DNA from 4 places in the Rhizobium sp. BK379 genome. Region 2 is predicted to be linked to each of the others. Evidence: predicted binding sites of a transcription regulator. Region 2 holds the regulator's gene; each other region holds the start of a gene.
The links. The regulator LexA, encoded in region 2, represses DNA repair genes until DNA is damaged. The targets are predictions, from matches to a motif close to TGTTCNNNNTGTGTTCNG.
Positions count from the first base shown of each region.

Region 1: the regulator LexA is predicted to act here: its motif matches at 2,895-2,912, upstream of FHT93_RS14775 (PA0069 family radical SAM protein).
Region 3: the regulator LexA is predicted to act here: its motif matches at 2,099-2,116, upstream of FHT93_RS12175 (2'-5' RNA ligase family protein).
Region 4: the regulator LexA is predicted to act here: its motif matches at 2,234-2,251, upstream of FHT93_RS07750 (UvrD-helicase domain-containing protein).

Region 1 covers NZ_JACIAD010000002.1:765,149-769,631, reverse strand. Annotated here, with positions in the region: gene FHT93_RS14800 (tetratricopeptide repeat protein) at 1-351, shown strand, start outside; gene FHT93_RS14795 (4-(cytidine 5'-diphospho)-2-C-methyl-D-erythritol kinase) at 358-1,251, shown strand; gene moaB (molybdenum cofactor biosynthesis protein B) at 1,251-1,802, shown strand; gene FHT93_RS14785 (hypothetical protein) at 1,826-2,140, opposite strand; gene FHT93_RS14780 (glycosyl transferase) at 2,323-2,841, opposite strand; gene FHT93_RS14775 (PA0069 family radical SAM protein) at 2,981-4,138, shown strand; gene FHT93_RS14770 (ribonuclease HII) at 4,420-4,483, shown strand, end outside.
Region 2 covers NZ_JACIAD010000001.1:209,768-214,250, forward strand. Annotated here, with positions in the region: gene FHT93_RS01185 (ComEC/Rec2 family competence protein) at 113-2,365, shown strand; gene lexA (transcriptional repressor LexA) at 2,346-3,071, opposite strand; gene FHT93_RS01195 (VOC family protein) at 3,267-4,154, shown strand; gene kdsA (3-deoxy-8-phosphooctulonate synthase) at 4,151-4,483, shown strand, end outside.
Region 3 covers NZ_JACIAD010000002.1:237,469-241,951, forward strand. Annotated here, with positions in the region: gene FHT93_RS12165 (TIGR03364 family FAD-dependent oxidoreductase) at 1-185, opposite strand, end outside; gene FHT93_RS12170 (succinylglutamate desuccinylase/aspartoacylase family protein) at 288-1,349, opposite strand; gene FHT93_RS12175 (2'-5' RNA ligase family protein) at 1,420-1,890, opposite strand; gene FHT93_RS12180 (ParA family protein) at 2,202-2,921, opposite strand; gene guaA (glutamine-hydrolyzing GMP synthase) at 3,295-4,483, opposite strand, start outside.
Region 4 covers NZ_JACIAD010000001.1:1,492,671-1,497,153, forward strand. Annotated here, with positions in the region: gene FHT93_RS07730 (alpha/beta hydrolase) at 1-213, shown strand, start outside; gene FHT93_RS07735 (glyoxalase) at 253-1,134, shown strand; gene FHT93_RS07740 (YoaK family protein) at 1,165-1,842, shown strand; gene FHT93_RS07745 (hypothetical protein) at 1,852-2,121, opposite strand; gene FHT93_RS07750 (UvrD-helicase domain-containing protein) at 2,294-4,483, shown strand, end outside.

The sequences.
Region 1 (4,483 bases), on a different contig from region 2:
CTCCGTCCTGACGACGGCTACATCATCGATTCGCTCGGCTGGGCCTATTTCCGCCTCAGCCGTTACAACGATGCCGTCGACGAATTGGAACGTGCAGCGCAGATCAAGGCTGGCGACGCGACAATCAACGACCATCTCGGCGACGCCTACTGGCGCGTGGGCCGCAAGCTGGAAGCTGTCTATCAGTGGAACCGGGCACTCGCCTCCGAACCCGAGGAAGCCCAGATCCCGAAGATCAAGGATAAGGTCGCAAACGGCTTGCCGGCGCAGGACGATGATGCCAAGGCGGCCGACAAGAAGCAGCCTGACCCTCCGCCGGCGACGCCGCCGCCGGTCGACAAGAAATCCTGAGGCAGCATGCCTGAAACGGGCATGCTGCTTTCCGGGCTCGGCGATTTCGCCGTTGCTGAAGATGCCTGCGCAAAAATCAATCTTGCCCTTCATGTGACGGGCCAGAGGGCCGACGGCTATCACCTTCTTGAAATGCTGGTGACGTTTGCGCGCCACGGCGATCGGTTGGGGTTTTCCCCAGCCGATGCCGATGACTTCACGCTTTCCGGCCAGTTCGCCGACGTGCTTGCCGATGACCCCGGCACCAATCTGGTGTTGAAGGCCCGCGACCTGCTGCGGGAAGCGGCGGGTGGTGCTCCACCTGTGCGCATTCATCTGGAGAAGAACCTGCCGATCGCTTCCGGCATCGGTGGCGGGTCTGCCGATGCAGCAGCGACACTGCGCGGGCTTATCCGCCTGTGGGACGTGCCGCTTCCGACAGAAACCATTGCTGCCCTCGCCCTAGCGCTTGGAGCCGACGTGCCGATGTGCCTGAAAAGCACGCCGCTGATTGCACGCGGCATCGGCGAACAGATAGAGACGGCCGATGCCCTGCCCTCCTTCGCTGTGGTGCTCGCCAATCCGCTGAAAGGCGTTTCCACGCCCGAGATCTTCCGGCGGCTTGTCATCAAGAATAATCCTCGCCTGGTCCTGAAAAAGTCGTCGCACTGGATGGAAGCCATACGAGCGACACGCAATGATCTTGAGCCGCCGGCGCGGGAGCTGGTTCCCGAAATTGCCGAGATTTCGGGCATGCTCGCTGCAGAAGGCGCGCTTTTCACCCGCATGTCCGGCTCTGGTGCGACCTGCTTCGGCATTTTCGAGACGCCCGTTGCCGCGCTGCGTGCCGCCGAGCGTCTTCACGCCGCGCGCCCGGACTGGTATTTCCAGGCGACGGAGACTTTCGCGGGAGGCGCGTGATGGCAGGCCTGGACGAAAAACGACCTTTTATTCCGCTCGGCATAGCGGTTCTGACTGTTTCGGATACGCGTACGCCGGCCGATGACAAATCCGGCGACACGCTGGCGGCACGAATTGCGGAAGCCGGACATCAGCTGATCGACCGCGATATCGTTCCCGACGACCGCGAGAGGATCACCGCCCGCGTGCGTGCCTGGACGGAAGCCAAGGAAATCGACGTCGTCATCACCACGGGCGGGACCGGTTTTACCGGCCGTGACGTGACGCCCGATGCGCTGGAACCGCTCTTCGAAAAGCGGATGGATGGATTTTCAGCCGTGTTCCACCGGATTTCCTACGACAAGATCGGAACCTCGACGATCCAGTCGCGCGCTACGGCAGGTGTTGCCAACGCCACCTTCATCTTCGTGCTGCCGGGCTCGCCCGGCGCCTGTAAGGATGCCTGGGACGGTATATTGAAGGCGCAGCTCGACTACCGGCAGATGCCCTGCAATTTCGTGGAGATCATGCCGCGGCTCGACGAACATCTGAAGCGCGGCGCGACGAAATAGACCGGCTGCGACAGCGATGTCCTCTATGTTGCCAGACCCGGCAGGGCGGGCATCGTTTCCCAGCTGTCGCCTGACAACAGCACGCAGCTTATGCCATGAACATCCGTGACGAGGAGCGTCCAGGTGCCGCTTTCGGCGGCATAGACCTCGAGAATGGCGTTCTGATTGATCAACCCGACTGCGGTGAGCTTTTCACCAAAGTTGCTGTCCAGAAATTTGACGATCTCGGATCGGCCTGCGCAACTGCGCATCATCTGCGATGCTGCCGGATGCGGATGCGCGATCAGCGATGTCGTCAGTATGGCGGCCAGCAGGCCGTGGACCATATTGCGTAGCATGACGCACCTCCTTTCGCCGGAAGCCCGGCAGAAGAGGAGATTTTCGTTGACCTGCTCTGCCGCTCACCGGCATCTCATGGCCATCCGTTACGAAGCGAGGCGCTTCGGCGGCGCCATGCTCCAATTATAGCGCAAAATTCGATCGCCCGCCATTTTTGCGCGATATCGCGGAAGTGCCGTAGCTACCGCGCGGCACGGGCGACCCAGGAGGGAATCAATTCGCTGGAAAGCTGACGTGGCTTCTGTGCCTTGACGAATTCGGTCAAGCGCATGCCGCTCTTTGCCGCTGAAATGGCAAGCTTCTTCGGCATGAGCAAGCCGAGTTCGAGCGGCGGCCTTGAACGACCGACGCGCTGGAAGAAGGGACGTCGATAGCCGCGCGAGGCAGTGAAGCGCGCAGGGACCTTGTTCAAGGCGACATATTCCGAAACTTCGTCGATCCAGCCCGCCTGCGGTCTTGCGCCCGGCTCGACGAAAAGCAGCCATTCGCCACGGGCCGATCGGATGATGTCCTTGATATCCCACTGCGAATGGAACCGGCAGCCGGCAGCGTCCGCCACTCGCGATGTGCCATCGCGGGAGCCGTGATCAAGCACGACCACGTCACTGACGAGGCCTTCCACGGCGCCCGCCACCAATACCGATAGGGTCTGGGCCAGCTCAGGTTCCTGATCCTGGCATTCAAGAACAACAGTCAACATTGCCTGTTTATAGAGCGCCGCACAAAATTTTGCCAGCGTGACTTTCCTTATTTTGTTCTTGCATTGTTCTCTTTTTGCCGATAGGAATATAATCATCAAAACGAGCGAAATCGAACGTTTTTCGCCGCTGGAGAATCCGATGAGACCACAGTCCCTTGCAGGGCAGACCGCATTTGCGCCTGCCAATAAGGCAGATATTGCCGACGCGATGATCGCGGCCTCGGGGCTGCGCGTCGAAGTCGACCGGCGACGCGGTCGCGGTGCGGGGCTGAACCCCACCGGCCGCTTCGAGCCGACACAGCGCGAGGCCTTCGATGATGGCTGGCAGACGCTCGAGGAACTGCCCCCCTTCAAGACGGATGTCCAGATCGAGAAGCCACGCACGGCGATTACCCGCAACGAGTCTCCCGATCTTTCCTTCGACAGGTCGATCAATCCCTATCGAGGCTGCGAGCATGGCTGCATCTACTGCTTTGCCCGGCCGACCCATGCCTATATGGGCCTGTCGGCGGGACTGGATTTCGAGAGCAAGCTCTTCGCCAAGCCGGACGCACCGAAGCTCCTGGAGCGCGAGCTTGCCAAACCCGGCTACAAGGTCCGCGTCATCGCGATCGGCACCAACACCGATCCCTACCAGCCGATCGAGAAGGAATGGCGCATCATGCGGCAGATCCTCGAAGTGTTGAACAAGGCGAACCATCCCGTTGCGATCGTCACCAAGTCAGCGATGATCCTGCGCGATCTCGATATCCTCACGGAGATGGCGGCGAAGAACATCGTGCGCGTCGGCATTTCGGTCACGACGCTCGACCGCAAGCTTGCGCGCCTCATGGAGCCCCGAGCCTCGACGCCGACGCGCAGGCTGGAGGCGATCCGCGGGCTTTCCGAGGCCGGTGTGCGTACGTCCGTGATGGCCGCGCCAATCATCCCCGCGCTCAACGATCATGAGCTGGAACGCATTCTTGATGCCGCCAAAACGGCAGGAGCGGAAGAAGCGAGTTATGTATTGCTGCGGCTGCCATTGGAAGTAAGCCCCCTGTTCCGCGACTGGCTGCTGCAGAACTATCCTGACCGCTACCGTCATGTCATGTCGCTGGTACGTTCTATGCGTGGCGGCAAGGATTATGACGCCGAGTTCGGCAAGCGCATGAAAGGCGCCGGACCCTACGCGTGGCAGATTGCCCGGCGCTTCGAGATGGCGGCGAAGCGGCTGGAGTTGACCCGTCGAAGCCTTGCCTTGCGCGACGATCTCTTCGTGCCACCGAATGGAAGCGGCGTGCAACTTTCTTTGCTGTGACTGGATATTTTCGTGCAATTCCGAAAACGCAAAACCGCGATGCACTTTTGCTGGAATTGCTTTGTTTGTTTACGCAATTCCGGACGTGAAACCGCTACGCACTTTTGCTGGAATTGTTTGTGAGCTTGCGCAAGACGTGAAGAAGACCTGCCCTGCGTCTTCTGTCCTGCGCAATTCCTGCGGATGGCCCTGACCGCACCATCTGCCGGACTGCCCCCGGCCGTCGCCGCCCTGATCCGGGGGCTTGCAGGAAATCGGGTTGGCGTGCGAGGTTCAACCGCATGAAACGTCGCACGTCACCCGATTCTCCTCTGCTCTTTGAAGAGGTCCCCCTCGTGCCGGATT
Region 2 (4,483 bases):
TGGTGTCGTGCCGCGCGCCGTTGTGCCTCTATCGGTTCGGACGCAGGTTGCGATCCCGTTTCGATGGCGATTGGCAACCGTTGCAAAACGATACGCCGGGTCGTCCGTGCGTATGGCGGCCGAAGAAGCCGGCCACGGTCGCCTCGTTCTCTTCTCGCCGGTCTTCCTTGGTGCGGGTGCTGCGACCTGGTTTCTGGCAGCCTCGAACGTTCCGGCGGTCTCGCTCGGCCTTTGCCTGCTCGTTCTCCTCATTGCCGTTGCGCTCTGCGGCCACGCCCGGACGAGACTGCGGGCAATACTGCTTGCCCTGCTTCTCTTTGCCGGCGGAATGCTCTCGGCACAGATCGAAACATGGCGGGCAAGGACGCTGATCCTCGATTCAGCCGTGACGACAACGCTGACTGGCCGGATCGAACGGCGAGAAGGCGATGGTGAAGGGCGCTGGCGTTATATCCTTGACGTCACCGGCACGGATGCCCCCGAAATCAAGCGTCCTCCCGAGCGCATCTCTGTGCTCGTACGCGGCGCCGCCCGGCCCTTTGAACTCGGCGATATCATTGAGGGCAGGGCGCGTCTGACGCCTCCGGCAGGACCCGCGCTTCCTCACCTCAACGATTTTGCCTTCAGCGCCTATTTTGACGGCATCGGTGCCAACGGCTTCTTCTATGGAGCACCGAAGAAGGTTACAGAACAGCCGGAACAAGCGAGCTCTGTCGGCGAAGCCGCCCTGGAGTGGTTCTACCGCCTGCGAAGCGGCATCGGCGATCGGATCCGCTCCACTCTGCCGGGCGACACCGGGGCCTTTGCCGCTTCACTTGTCACCGATGAGAGACGAGCGATCTCGGATGAAACGACGGAGGCACTGCGGCAGTCCGGCCTTGCCCACATCGTGGCGATCTCCGGCCTCAATATGGCACTCTCCGCCGGTATCTTCTTTGTCGGGCTGCGCGTCATTCTCAGCCTGTTCCCGGGTATTGCGCAGGCGTGGCCGATCAAGAAGATCGCGGCAGCCGGCGCACTCGCTGCGGTGACGGCTTACTATCTGATCTCGGGTTTTGCCGTTTCAGCCGAACGCGCCTTCATCATGATGGCGATCATGCTGGTTGCCGTCTTCTTCGACCGGCCGTCGATCAGCCTCAGAAACGTGGCGCTGTCGGCTCTCGTGATCCTCGCGGTCTCACCATCGGAAGTGCTCGGACCGAGCTTCCAGATGTCTTTCGCCGCAACACTTGCCCTGGTCGCCGGATACGACCTCTGGAAAGGGCGGCCGATGAGGGAGAATGCCTTTGCCAAACTTCCGATCATGAAACCTTTCTTCATGGTCGGCGGCTTCTTCGGCGGCATTTTCCTGACGTCTCTCATCGGTGGGTTCTCGACGGCGCTGTTTTCGATCGAACATTTCCACCGGCTGACTGCTTACGGCTTGCCGGCAAATCTCGCGGCCATGCCGGTTATTTCCTTCATCGTCATGCCGGCCGGCATGCTGGCGATGCTGCTGATGCCTTTTGGTCTGGATGGCTGGCTATGGCCGGTGGCAGGCTTCGGGCTAGACCTGGTGATCGCCATTGCAAAGGCGGTGGCGGGGTGGGGCGGCAATATAGATGTTGCCCGCTTACCCGGCTGGTACTTTCCGGCAGCCGTCTTCGGCTTCCTGTTGCTGACCTTGCTCAGAACCCGGTTGCGGCATATCGGAACCGCGATAATCACTGTTTCAACGTTCGCTGTTGTGTTGCTTCCATCAGAAGCGGTGCCCGACGTCGCCATCTCGGAAGACGGCAGCCTGGTCGCTGTAATCGATGGAGAGGCAATGGCTTCAAACCGTGAAAAGCCGCCAGCCTTCATTTTCGAACAATGGCAGAGGGCACTTGCCATCGAAGAGCATCAGAAGCCGGTTATGCTTCAAGCAACCAAGACACCCACCATGTCAGATGGCAAAAGATTGCAGCTGTCACCCGATCAACAGAATGAAGCCAGAGAGGCAATGAGGCAGGTACTCGCCATCAGCCCTACGTCACGATTCTCTTGCCAAAAGCGCGCCTGGTGTACTGCCTTGCTGGGCAATGGAAAGAAACTGACTGTCATCGAAAATGCTGCCTATCTCGGGCCAGCCTGCGATACGGCCGATATTGTCGTAACCCCTGTCCGATTGCGCTTCGACCGTTGTCGTTCCGGCGCGCTGCTCTTTACCGGCGAGACGCTGCGCAAGACAGGTTCTGTCGAGCTTCGCTTCACAGATAGTGGAATCGATGTCGCAACCGCATTCGGCCCCTTGCAACGCCCCTGGATGCGCCACCGCGCCTATGACTGGCGCAGCGATACATTCGCAGACGCAAGCCAGTCACCGGTCAGTGATAGCGGCGAATGAGGCCGACGAGCTTTCCCTGAACCTTCACTCGATCCGGCGGAAAAATGCGGGTCTCATAGGCAGGGTTTGCAGCCTCGAGCGCAATCGATGCGCCCTTGCGGCGGAAGCGCTTGAGTGTTGCTTCCTCGTCGTCGACGAGGGCAACGACGATATCACCCGGGTTGGCGGTGCTGCCATTGCGGATGATGACGGTGTCGCCATCGAAGATGCCGGCTTCGATCATCGAGTCGCCGCGAACTTCGAGCGCATAATGTTCGCCGGAGCCGAGCATATCGGCAGGAACGGTGATGTCATGCGTATTGTTCTGGATTGCCGAGATTGGCACACCGGCGGCGATACGGCCCATGACCGGGACGGAGACCGAGTTGCCGTTATCGGTAGCAGGCGCTGGCTTTGCCGGAGCGGGCGCTGCAACGGGCTGCGGCTTGCCGAGGCTGCCTTCGATGACGCTCGGTGAAAAGCCGCGACGTGGCTGCAGGCTGGGGCTGTAGGCCTCCGGCAGTTTGATGACTTCGAGCGCACGTGCGCGGTTCGGAAGCCGGCGAATGAAGCCGCGTTCCTCAAGCGCCGTGATCAGCCGGTGAATGCCGGATTTCGAGGCCAAATCCAGAGCATCCTTCATCTCGTCGAAAGACGGAGGAACGCCTGACTCCTTCATCCTTTCGTGAATGAAAAGAAGGAGTTCCTGTTGTTTGCGCGTAAGCATGGCGTGCACCCCAGTCTTGAAACAAATCCAGAACGGACACTATATGTTCCATATGTGTTCTGCAAGTAGCTAAATTTTCGTAAAACTTCTGTCCATTCTGGTGAGAATTTTATTTTTCTCGCGCCCGGGCCTTCCCGGCCTTGTCTCGCAACACCTGCTGAAGCACATCTCCTTGTGACTGTTGGAGGGGACCTAATGAGCCAAGATACGCTTGCAATCGATCATCTCGTTTTGCCGGTTACCGATATCGACCTTGCCCGCGAAAGACTGGGCAAGGTTGGTTTCACTGTGGCGCCGGATGCCCGTCATCCTTTTGGGACCGAAAATGCCTGCGTTTTCTTTGCCGACAAAACCTATCTGGAGCCCCTGGGTGTCGCGAGCGTCGAAGAGAGCGAGGAGGCAGCACACGATGGCAATGTGTTCACCGCCCGCAATCAAGCTTTTCGCTTCCGCTGCGGCAGCGAAGGACTGTCCGCGATTGCCTTTGCGACGGCAGATGCAAAGCACGAACATGCTCGATTTGTGAAGGACAGTATGAGTGCCGGTTCTGTGCTGCAGTTCGAGCGCCCTGTTAAAATGCCGGATGGCACGGAGAATATTGCCGGCTTCCGGCTGGCCTTCGCTGGCGACTTGCGGGCACCGGATTTCTTTCTCTTCGCAGTCGAACGCGTCAATCCGCTTCCTGCCGACCGGACCGCGCTTGAGACCCATGCCAATGGTGTCACAGGCATTGCCGAGATCGCGCTCGCGGCCCCCGAGCCGACAGCCTTCGGTGAGTTCGTTCGCTCCACGGCAAAAGGCGCATCTACTGAGGTCACGAGTTTCGGGCTGGACGTGCCCACCGGAAACGCAAAGATCAGCCTGATGACCCCGGAAGGGCTGGAGGCTTATTTCGATCTTGCCACGTCGGATACCGATCGTGGTCTGCGCGGTCGGGCGATCCGCTTTGCTGTCGGCGATCTGGCCGTGACAGAAGCGCATTTGGCTGCTAACGGGGTGACCTATACACGCAAGGGCAACCGTATTCTGGTGAAGCCTGCGCCCGGCCAGGGCGTACTCTTCGCCTTTGAGGAAACATCATGAGCTCTACTACCAACTCCGTGGTGACGGTCGGCGAAGGCGCCGGTAAGGTCACCTTCTCCAATGCTTCACGCCTGTCGCTGATTGCTGGCGCTTGCGAAATGGAAAGCCGCGATCATGCGTTCATGGTTGCCGGCACATTGAAGGAACTCTGCGCCAAGCTTGGCATCGGGCTCGTCTACAAGACCTCCTTCGATAAGGCGAACCGGTCTTCCTTGTCGAGCAAACGCGGTGTCGGCCTTGAAAAGGGGCTGGAAGTTTTCGCCGATCTCAAGAAAGAACTCGGCATTCCGGTTCTGACCGACATCCACAACGAAGAACAATGCGCCGAA
Region 3 (4,483 bases), on a different contig from region 2:
TTGTTCCAGCAGTCGCCTGCCTGCTGGCCGGTCACCGTCACAAAGCCGAAATTGCGCACCGAGGCGCCATTTGCCTGGGCGTCGCGGTCAACAACGACGACCCGTTTGCCGCGCTTTGCCGCCGCCAGCGCATGCGCCAGCCCGACAATTCCCGCGCCGACGATCGCAATGTCGTAATGCGGCATGAAAGCTCCTTCGCAACATGTCTGCAACGGCTTGGCGGATTTTCTTGAAGCCTGTGTGACAGTTGCGCGAGCTTTACATTCGCGTGTTGAAAAGAACGCCGGTCAGTCTTCCAGTGTACCGGCCTTTCGCGTCGCCCTGCTTGGCTTGTCGGCGGCGATCTTCATCAGGTCGCCGCGCCGGCGCACAAGGCGATCAGATGTCCGTGTGAGAAACAGCCCATCCTGTGGCGCCCGGATATCGATATCCCCTTCGGCAAAGCCGGGCCGGGTGACGATCGTCGCCAGAAGCTCTCCTTCCGAGACATGCTCGCCGACGTTGCGGTGGAAGAGCACGGTACCACCCTGCGGCGCACGCAGGATCTCGACATTGTCTAGCGGCACGGCTGGTCCGGAGAAGGTCTTGTCTCCGGCAATTTTGCCGCTGACCACACCGCGCCCGATCAGGAAGCGCAGCAGCCCCTCGGCGTCTTTCTCGGCCATATCGGGATAGACGTCACGGCGGCCGCGCAGTTCCGCAGTCACCGAAAGTTTGCCGGGAAGCTTGGCCTTACGCTCGCCCGGCACCTCATACTTCCACGCAAAACCGACCGCCTCTTCGAAGGCGGAACTCTCGCCATCTGAAAGCAGCACCGCTTCCATGTGGAGCGCATCGGCAAGGTCAGCAGCCTCCGGCCAGAAGGCTTCGTCGATGTAGGCATATTGCAGCGATTCATCATCGCAATGCAGGTCGAGCACCAGATCGGCCCCGAGCGCCATATATATCAGCTCTCGTTTCAATCGATCTATAGCCGGGTAATTATCGGATCCGTCAAGCAGCTCTGCCCGATCACGGATCGAGATCAGCGGAAAATCACGATTGAAATTGGTTCGTGATCCCAGATCGAAGCGACCCTGCAATTCACCAAAATGCGATTGTGCCGCTCCAACGGGGTTTGCCTGCGGCACGAGCGTAATGTCGCCCGCGATCCGCCCCTCGCTTTCAGCCTGGCGCAGCTTGCCGCAGAGAAAATGCACGAGCGCCGTGCCCGGCAGTTCGTTGGCGTGCAAGGCAGCCTGGATATAGACCTTGGGTGCTGCAGGATCCTTTCCATTGAAGCGCATGACTGGCAAGCGCCATTCGATACCTGGTGTATCGCCGGGGAGGATGATCTCTGAAACGTCCACTGTCTTGCTCCGCATGTGCATATTGAGTGGGGAGTTTTACAAGAATCCCCACCCGCGGTGCAAGCGCAGCTCAGCCGATCAGGGGCCATCGGTTGACGACGCGATGCTCGCTCTTCCCGTAGATGCTATGGATCAGCAGGAATTCCTGTACCATCCAGCGCACGGGTCGGTCGAGCTTTTCGGGCAGAACGGTCTTGCGATCATAGAGCATCGTCATGTGCGGCGTCAGATGTCCGCCGACATTATAGGGTAGTCCGGCCTCGTAGAGACCTTCCTGGATTTGGTTGCGAAGATCCAGCAGGCCTTCGTTTTCTTGCCTGCCGCAGATGACGAAGGCTTGCGGTTGGCCCGGATGCGTGAAGCTCATGGCTTCGTCGAGAACAATTTCGAACGGTTGGACGCGCACTGTCGCGGCGACTTGTTCAGCGCTGAACACGATATCATCCGGCAGCCGACGGTAGGCGCCGATGCCGTTCAGCGTGACATGAAGCAGTGCGTTGGGCCGCGAGGGCACGGTCAGAGAATGTCTATTGCGATACACTTGCGCGATATCCAGCGCCTCGGATGCCGCTTCGATAGTTGGACGAAGTGCGAAGAAAATCCTGTCGTGAAATTTCCCGACGAGATTGGATTTCTTCCGGGGGCCAGCGCTATTCGGATCGAGTGGAAAGAGGCATTTGAACTACGGACTACATCGCCCGCCTCCTTGTTTTTACGAGGAGGAGCATACTGGGATTGGCGTTCCGGTCAAGAACAAAACATGAACATACGTTACTGCGAGGATACTCAAAACAGAAACGGCCACCTTTGCGGCAGCCGTCTGCTGGGATCAATCAAGCCTTGAGGCATGGATTAGGCAGCGTTCTTGACGACCTCGGCCATCTTCCTGGCGGACTTTGCGCGGGCTGCCTTCGGCGGTGCGAGACGAAGGACATCGTCTGCCAGCATACGGGCATTGTCTTGCGCCTTATCGAGATTGCTGACGCGGGCAGGATCCATCGTATAGAGGCTGCCACCGGAAACGAACATGTCGCGATAGGCGGCACGCTCGATCAGTGCCGTGTCGACGATATTGACCTGCTGCTTTGCGAGTAGGCCCTTGACCGCGAGCAGCGCGCGAGTGGTGATGATCGAGCTGATGCGCGTCAGCACGACCGAATGCGGGATGCGGATATCATGCTGGGCAGCAAGCTGCTTCATGATCTCAAGCACCTGCGCACCGCCGACGGCATCCATTGCGCATCCCTGGACCGGAACCAGCACATGGTCGGAAAAGCCGATGGCTTTCGCCATAGCCGGGCTCAGACCGGCCGGCAGATCGACGATGATGTAGCCGCCACGCTTTTTCAGGTCCTTGACCTGCTGTTCGATCGTATTTTCGGTGACACCGGGGACGACAGCGAATTCCGCTGCGTCACCAGTCAGGCGATGCCAGCGTGTGGCCCATTGCTGGGGATCGGCATCCAGAACGGAAACGCGATGGCCACGGCGAGCCAGTTCTGTGGCGAGAACGAGAGCGACCGTCGTTTTGCCGGCGCCTCCTTTCGTATTCGCAAAAGTAAGTATTGGCATCGATACCTCGGGTTGATGAGTTGGCGGCATCATCCCTGGGAGAGGTGCGTCTCGGATTTTATGAACAGCAGCTTTCACAGTGATGAGACGAAAAGGTCAAACAGCAACCTTGCGTGGCGCTGTCTCATCATGCTGTCCGAGGTTGATTTTTTTTGGGGTAATCAATGAGGGTGGGGCCTCAGGATAGCCACGCCTGAGATGGTCAGCACGCAGCCCTATAAAACCGGCAGCGGTTTTTCATAAGTAGAATTGAGTACTCTAGCTCTGGCAGGATCTAGATGCTGAAACACCCGCTGTTCAGCTGTTTTGCCTATCATTCACGCTCCTCTGGAGCAGAGGCAAAACGGGAACCCGTGTCGGGTTCCCGGGATCTTCATTCCCACTCGATCGTGCCAGGCGGCTTGCTGGTCACGTCGTAGACGACACGGTTGATGCCGCGGACTTCGTTGATGATGCGGGTGGCTGCGCGGCCGAGGAATTCCATGTCGTAGTGGTAGAAATCCGCCGTCATGCCGTCGACCGAGGTGACGGCGCGCAGCGCGCAGACGAATTCATAGGTGCGGCCGTCGCCCATGACCCCAACAGTCTGGACGGGCAGCAGCACGGCGAAAGCCTGCCAGATCGCGTCATAGAGGCCGGCCTTGCGGATCTCGTCGAGATAGATCGCATCGGCTTCCCGCAGGATGTCGAGCTTTTCGCGGGTAATGCCGCCGGGGCAGCGGATAGCGAGGCCCGGACCGGGGAAGGGGTGTCGCCCGATAAAGCTGTCGGGCAGGCCGAGTTCCTTGCCGAGGGCGCGAACCTCATCCTTGAAGAGTTCGCGCAGCGGCTCGACGAGCTGCATCTTCATGCGCTCCGGCAGGCCGCCGACATTGTGGTGCGACTTGATGGTGACCGACGGGCCGCCGGTGAAGGAGACGGACTCGATTACATCGGGATAGAGCGTGCCCTGGCCGAGGAAATCGGCGCCGCCGAGCTTCTTGGCCTCGTCCTCGAAGGTCTCGATGAACAGGCGGCCGATGATCTTGCGCTTGGTTTCCGGGTCGGAAACGCCTTCCAGCTCGCCGATGAAGCGATCGGAAGCGTCGACATGGATCAGGTGCAGATTGTAGTGCTCGCGGAACATGGCGACGACGCCAGCCGCCTCGTCCTTGCGCATCAGGCCGTGGTCGACGAGGATGCAGGTCAGCTGATCACCAACGGCCTCGTGGATCAGCAGCGCTGCGACGGAGGAGTCGACACCACCGGAAAGCGCACAGATGACGCGCTTGTCACCCACCTGCTTGCGAATGTCCTCGACCGCCTTCTGGCGATAGGCCGACATGGTCCAGTCGCCCTTGATGCCGGCGATGTTATGGATGAAATTCGCAATCAGCTTGGCGCCGTCGGGCGTATGCACGACCTCAGGATGGAACTGCACGCCGTAATATTTGCGCTTTTCGTCGGCGATGAAAGCATAGGGCGCGTTGGACGACGTCGCGACGACTTCAAAGCCCTCGGGCAGCTTGGTGACGCGGTCGCCATGGCTCATCCAGACCTGGTGGCGCGAGCCCTTGGACCAG
Region 4 (4,483 bases), 1.3 Mb from region 2:
GATTACAGCGACGACCTCAGGAAGATCGACGTCCCGGCGCTGCTCATTCACGGCGATGCCGACCAGATCGTGCCGATCAAGGCCGCCGCCGAAAAGGGCATCAAACTTTTGAAGAACGGCACGCTGAAGGTCTATCCGGGTGCCCCGCACGGCCTTGCCCAGACCGAAGCCGACAAGTTCAACGCCGACGTTCTCGCCTTCATCAAGGCGTAATCCATGAGAGCGGCCGGCCGGGCCGAAGGAGATACATACATGCTTCGTCTATCGTTAGCCCTTGTTGCCCTTCTCGGCCTGACCGGCGCTCCGGCCCTTGCCACCTCGCCACAGTCAGGCGTCGGCCCGCAATATGATACGACCCATGTCTATGTCGCCCCCGGCGACGTGGACGCCTTCGCCAGGAGCTTCCTCGCCACGTTCGGCGGCACCAGCACCAGGCAGGTGACGGCAACGGTGACGCCGACGCCAAGCAGCACCACGTCGCAGCTCCTGCAGACACCGGTTGGCACCGTCTCGCTCTTCGGCTTCAAGACGCCGATCCCCTACCCCTTTGGAAGCGAACGCACAGGCTACCTCGTCACCGATCTCGACAAGGCCGTGGCCGCCGCCAAGGCTGCCGGCGCCGATGTGATCGTCTCAGCCTTCCCCGACCCGATCGGCCGCGACGCCGTCATCCAGTGGCCGGGCGGCATCAACATGCAGCTTTACTGGCACACGACCACGCCGAATTATCCGGCCTTCACGACAGTCCCGGAAAACCGGGTCTACGTGTCGGCTGATCGGGCCGCGGCTTTCACCCACGCCTTCCTTGCCTTCTCGCACGGCAGGGTCGTTTCCGATGAAGAGAAGGCGCCGGGTATCGAGATCGGCCTTCCGGATCAGACCTTTCACCGCTTGCGCATCGAATCCGTTTTCGGCCGCATGACCGTACTGGTCACCGACGGCCATCTGCCCTTCCCCTACGGCCGCGAGATGACCGGCTATGAGACGGCCGATCTTGACGCGACGCTCCAGAAAGCCAGGGACAGCGGTGCCGAGATCCTCGTCGAGCCCTATCAGTCTGGCGAGCGCCGAGCAGCCATGGTGGAATTTCCGGGCGGCTATATTGCCGAAATCCACGCCGCCGCGGCACACTGACGAACGAATATACAGAGGGGGAAAAGACCGATGCGCCCAGCCCTGCCCGTGCTTCTGAGCTTTACCGGTGGTTATGTCGATACAGCAGGCTTCCTGGCACTTGGAGGTCTCTTTCCCGCCCATGTCACCGGCAACTTCGTCACCCTCGGTGCAGCGCTGACCCACGGCACATCGGGCATCATCGCCAAGCTTCTGGCGCTGCCCGTCTTCTGCCTGACGATCCTCCTGTTGCGCTACCTCACCTACAAGGTACCCGCCGGTGACGAGAAAGGTTTGCGCATCCTGCTCGTCATCAAGCTATTGTTCCTGATCGCTGGCGGCGCCTGCGCCATCTGGCTTTCGCCCTTCACCAATCCGGATGGCCTGCCGCTGGTCGCAACCGGCATGCTGCTCGTCATCGCCATGGCGGTCCAGAACGCCGCTCACCGCATCCATCTCGGCGCGTCACCGCCGAGCACGCTGATGACCGGCACGACGACGCAGATCATGATCGATCTCGGCGATCTCGCCCATGGCATGTCAGGAGATCAGGCAAAGACAGTGAAAGGCCGCCTGTCGCGCATGGCAATTGCAGTGGCCGCTTTCGCGCTCGGCTGCGGCCTGGCCGCCCTGCTCTTTGCCACCGTCGGCATCTGGTGCCTGGCGCTACCGCCGCTCTTTGCCCTGGTGTCGGTCTGCCTGGCCTTTGCCGGGCCGAAGGCTGCCTGAGAACAGCGCTTAGCCGCCGATGCCGCTGCCGGCGGTCGCAGCCTCAGCCACGGCAATGCGCTGTCGCAGTGTCGCCTTGCGTGCCCGAATCTCAAGCGAAATGAGTTCAGCAACCGATCCATTGCGGCGCAGCAAGGCGATCGTGCTCAACACGGGAGACACGATGGCGGCGAGGACGGTTCCGAGGCCTTCACCACTGTCCGGCAAACCATTCGCCGCGATCAGCGCGACAACGGCGATCAGCAGGATCAGATTGGCAAGAATGGCGATGACATGCATATGGCTCTCCCGACGGCTGGCGCGAAACCATAGTTGAGGTCCAGGAGGACCACAACTCCTGCGCAGGCTTCCCGACCGGGCAACCAAACCTGCTGAGGATAGCGCAGCCGCTGGGAATGAAAGCAGAACATCTTTTCTGGTCTTTCCTTCCCGAATCACTACATTACGCGCCATGAGCAATAGTTTCGACGATATGCCCTTCTTCGACGAGGAACCGGGCGATGCGCCGCGCAAGCCGCAACAGCCTGCCGCTCCAGCAAGGGCGCCCGCCGCCGGCGGCGGCATTGCCGCCCGCGCCATGGCAGCCCGCGACGGCGGCCGCCCCGATTATCTCACCGGCCTGAACCCGGAACAGCGCGAAGCAGTCGAGACGCTGGAAGGCCCTGTTCTCGTGCTCGCCGGCGCCGGCACCGGCAAGACGCGCGTGCTCACCACCCGCATCGCCCATATTCTCCAGACCGGCCGCGCCTTCCCCTCGCAGATCCTCGCCGTGACCTTCACCAACAAGGCCGCCCGCGAGATGAAGGAGCGTATCGCGCTTCTCGTCGGCGGCGCCGTTGAAGGCATGCCCTGGCTCGGTACCTTCCACTCGATCGGCGTCAAGCTCCTGCGCCGCCATGCCGAGCTCGTCGGCCTGCGCTCCGATTTCACCATCCTCGATACAGATGATGTGGTCCGCCTCATCAAGCAGCTGATCCAGGCCGAAGGCCTCGACGACAAACGCTGGCCGGCCAAGCAGTTCGCCGGCATGATCGATACCTGGAAAAACAAGGGCCTCGGCCCTGCCGATATTCCTGAGGGAGATGCGCGCGCTTTTGCCAATGGCCGCGGCCGCGATCTCTATTTCGCCTATCAGAACCGCCTGTCGACGCTGAACGCCTGCGATTTCGGCGATCTCCTGATGCATCCGATCGCGATCTTCCGCAAGCAACCGGACCTCTTGAAGGAATATCACCAGAAGTTCCGCTACATCCTCGTTGACGAGTACCAGGACACCAACACCGCCCAATACATGTGGCTGCGGCTTCTCGCCCAGCGCGCCAAGGGCGAGCCACAGAATGTCTGCTGCGTCGGCGACGACGACCAGTCGATCTATGGCTGGCGTGGCGCTGAGGTGGACAATATCCTGCGCTTCGAAAAGGATTTTCCAGGCGCCAAGGTCATCAAGCTGGAGCGCAACTATCGCTCCACAGCCCATATCCTCGGTGCCGCCGCCCATCTCATCACCCATAATGAAGGCCGCCTCGGCAAGACGCTCTTCACCGATCGCTCCGATCCTGACGACGTCAAGGTGCAGGTGCATGCCTCCTGGGATTCCGAGGAAGAGGCCCGCGCCATCGGCGAGGAAATCGAGCGCCTGCAGCGCGGCGATGCTGACGGCAAGAAGCATCTGCTGAACGACATGGCGATCCTGGTGCGCGCCTCCTTCCAGATGCGCGAATTCGAAGACCGCTTCGTCACGCTTGGCCTGAACTACCGCGTCATCGGCGGCCCCCGCTTCTACGAGCGCCTCGAAATCCGCGATGCCATGGCCTATTTCCGCCTGGTCTCGCAGTCGGCCGACGACCTCGCCTTCGAGCGCATCATCAACACGCCCAAACGCGGCCTCGGCGATACGACGGTACGCGCGCTTCATGATTATGCCCGTGCCCGCGATATCCCGATGCTGGCGGCCGCTGCCGACATGATCGAGACGGACGAGCTGAAGCCGAAGGCCCGCAAAGCCCTTTTCGACGTGATTCAATCTTTCCGCCGCTGGCAGGAACTGCTTGAAAACACACCACATACCGAGCTTGCCGAGCAGATCCTCGAAGAGTCGGGCTATACCGACATGTGGAAGAACGACAAGAGCGCCGAAGCGCCGGGTCGCCTTGAAAACCTCAAGGAACTCATCCGCTCCATGGACAGCTTCGAATCCATGCGCGGCTTCCTCGAGCACGTCTCCCTCGTCATGGATGCCGAGACCAACGAAAATCTCGACGCCGTCTCCATCATGACGCTGCACTCGGCCAAGGGCCTCGAATTCGACACCGTCTTCCTGCCCGGCTGGGAAGAAGGCCTCTTCCCGCATCAGCGCTCCCTCGATGAATCCGGCCGTGCCGGCCTGGAGGAAGAGCGCCGCCTCGCCTATGTCGGCATCACCCGCGCCAAGCACCGCTGCCACATCTGGTTCGTCTCCAACCGCCGCATCCACGGCCTCTGGCAATCGACCATCCCCTCCCGTTTCCTCGACGAACTGCCGGAAACCCATGTGGAAGTGGCCGAGATGGAGCAGAATTACGGTGGCTACGGCCGCGGCGGCGGTTATGGCCAGTCCCGCTTCGACAAGGCCGACCCCTTCGCCAATTCCTATTCGACGCCG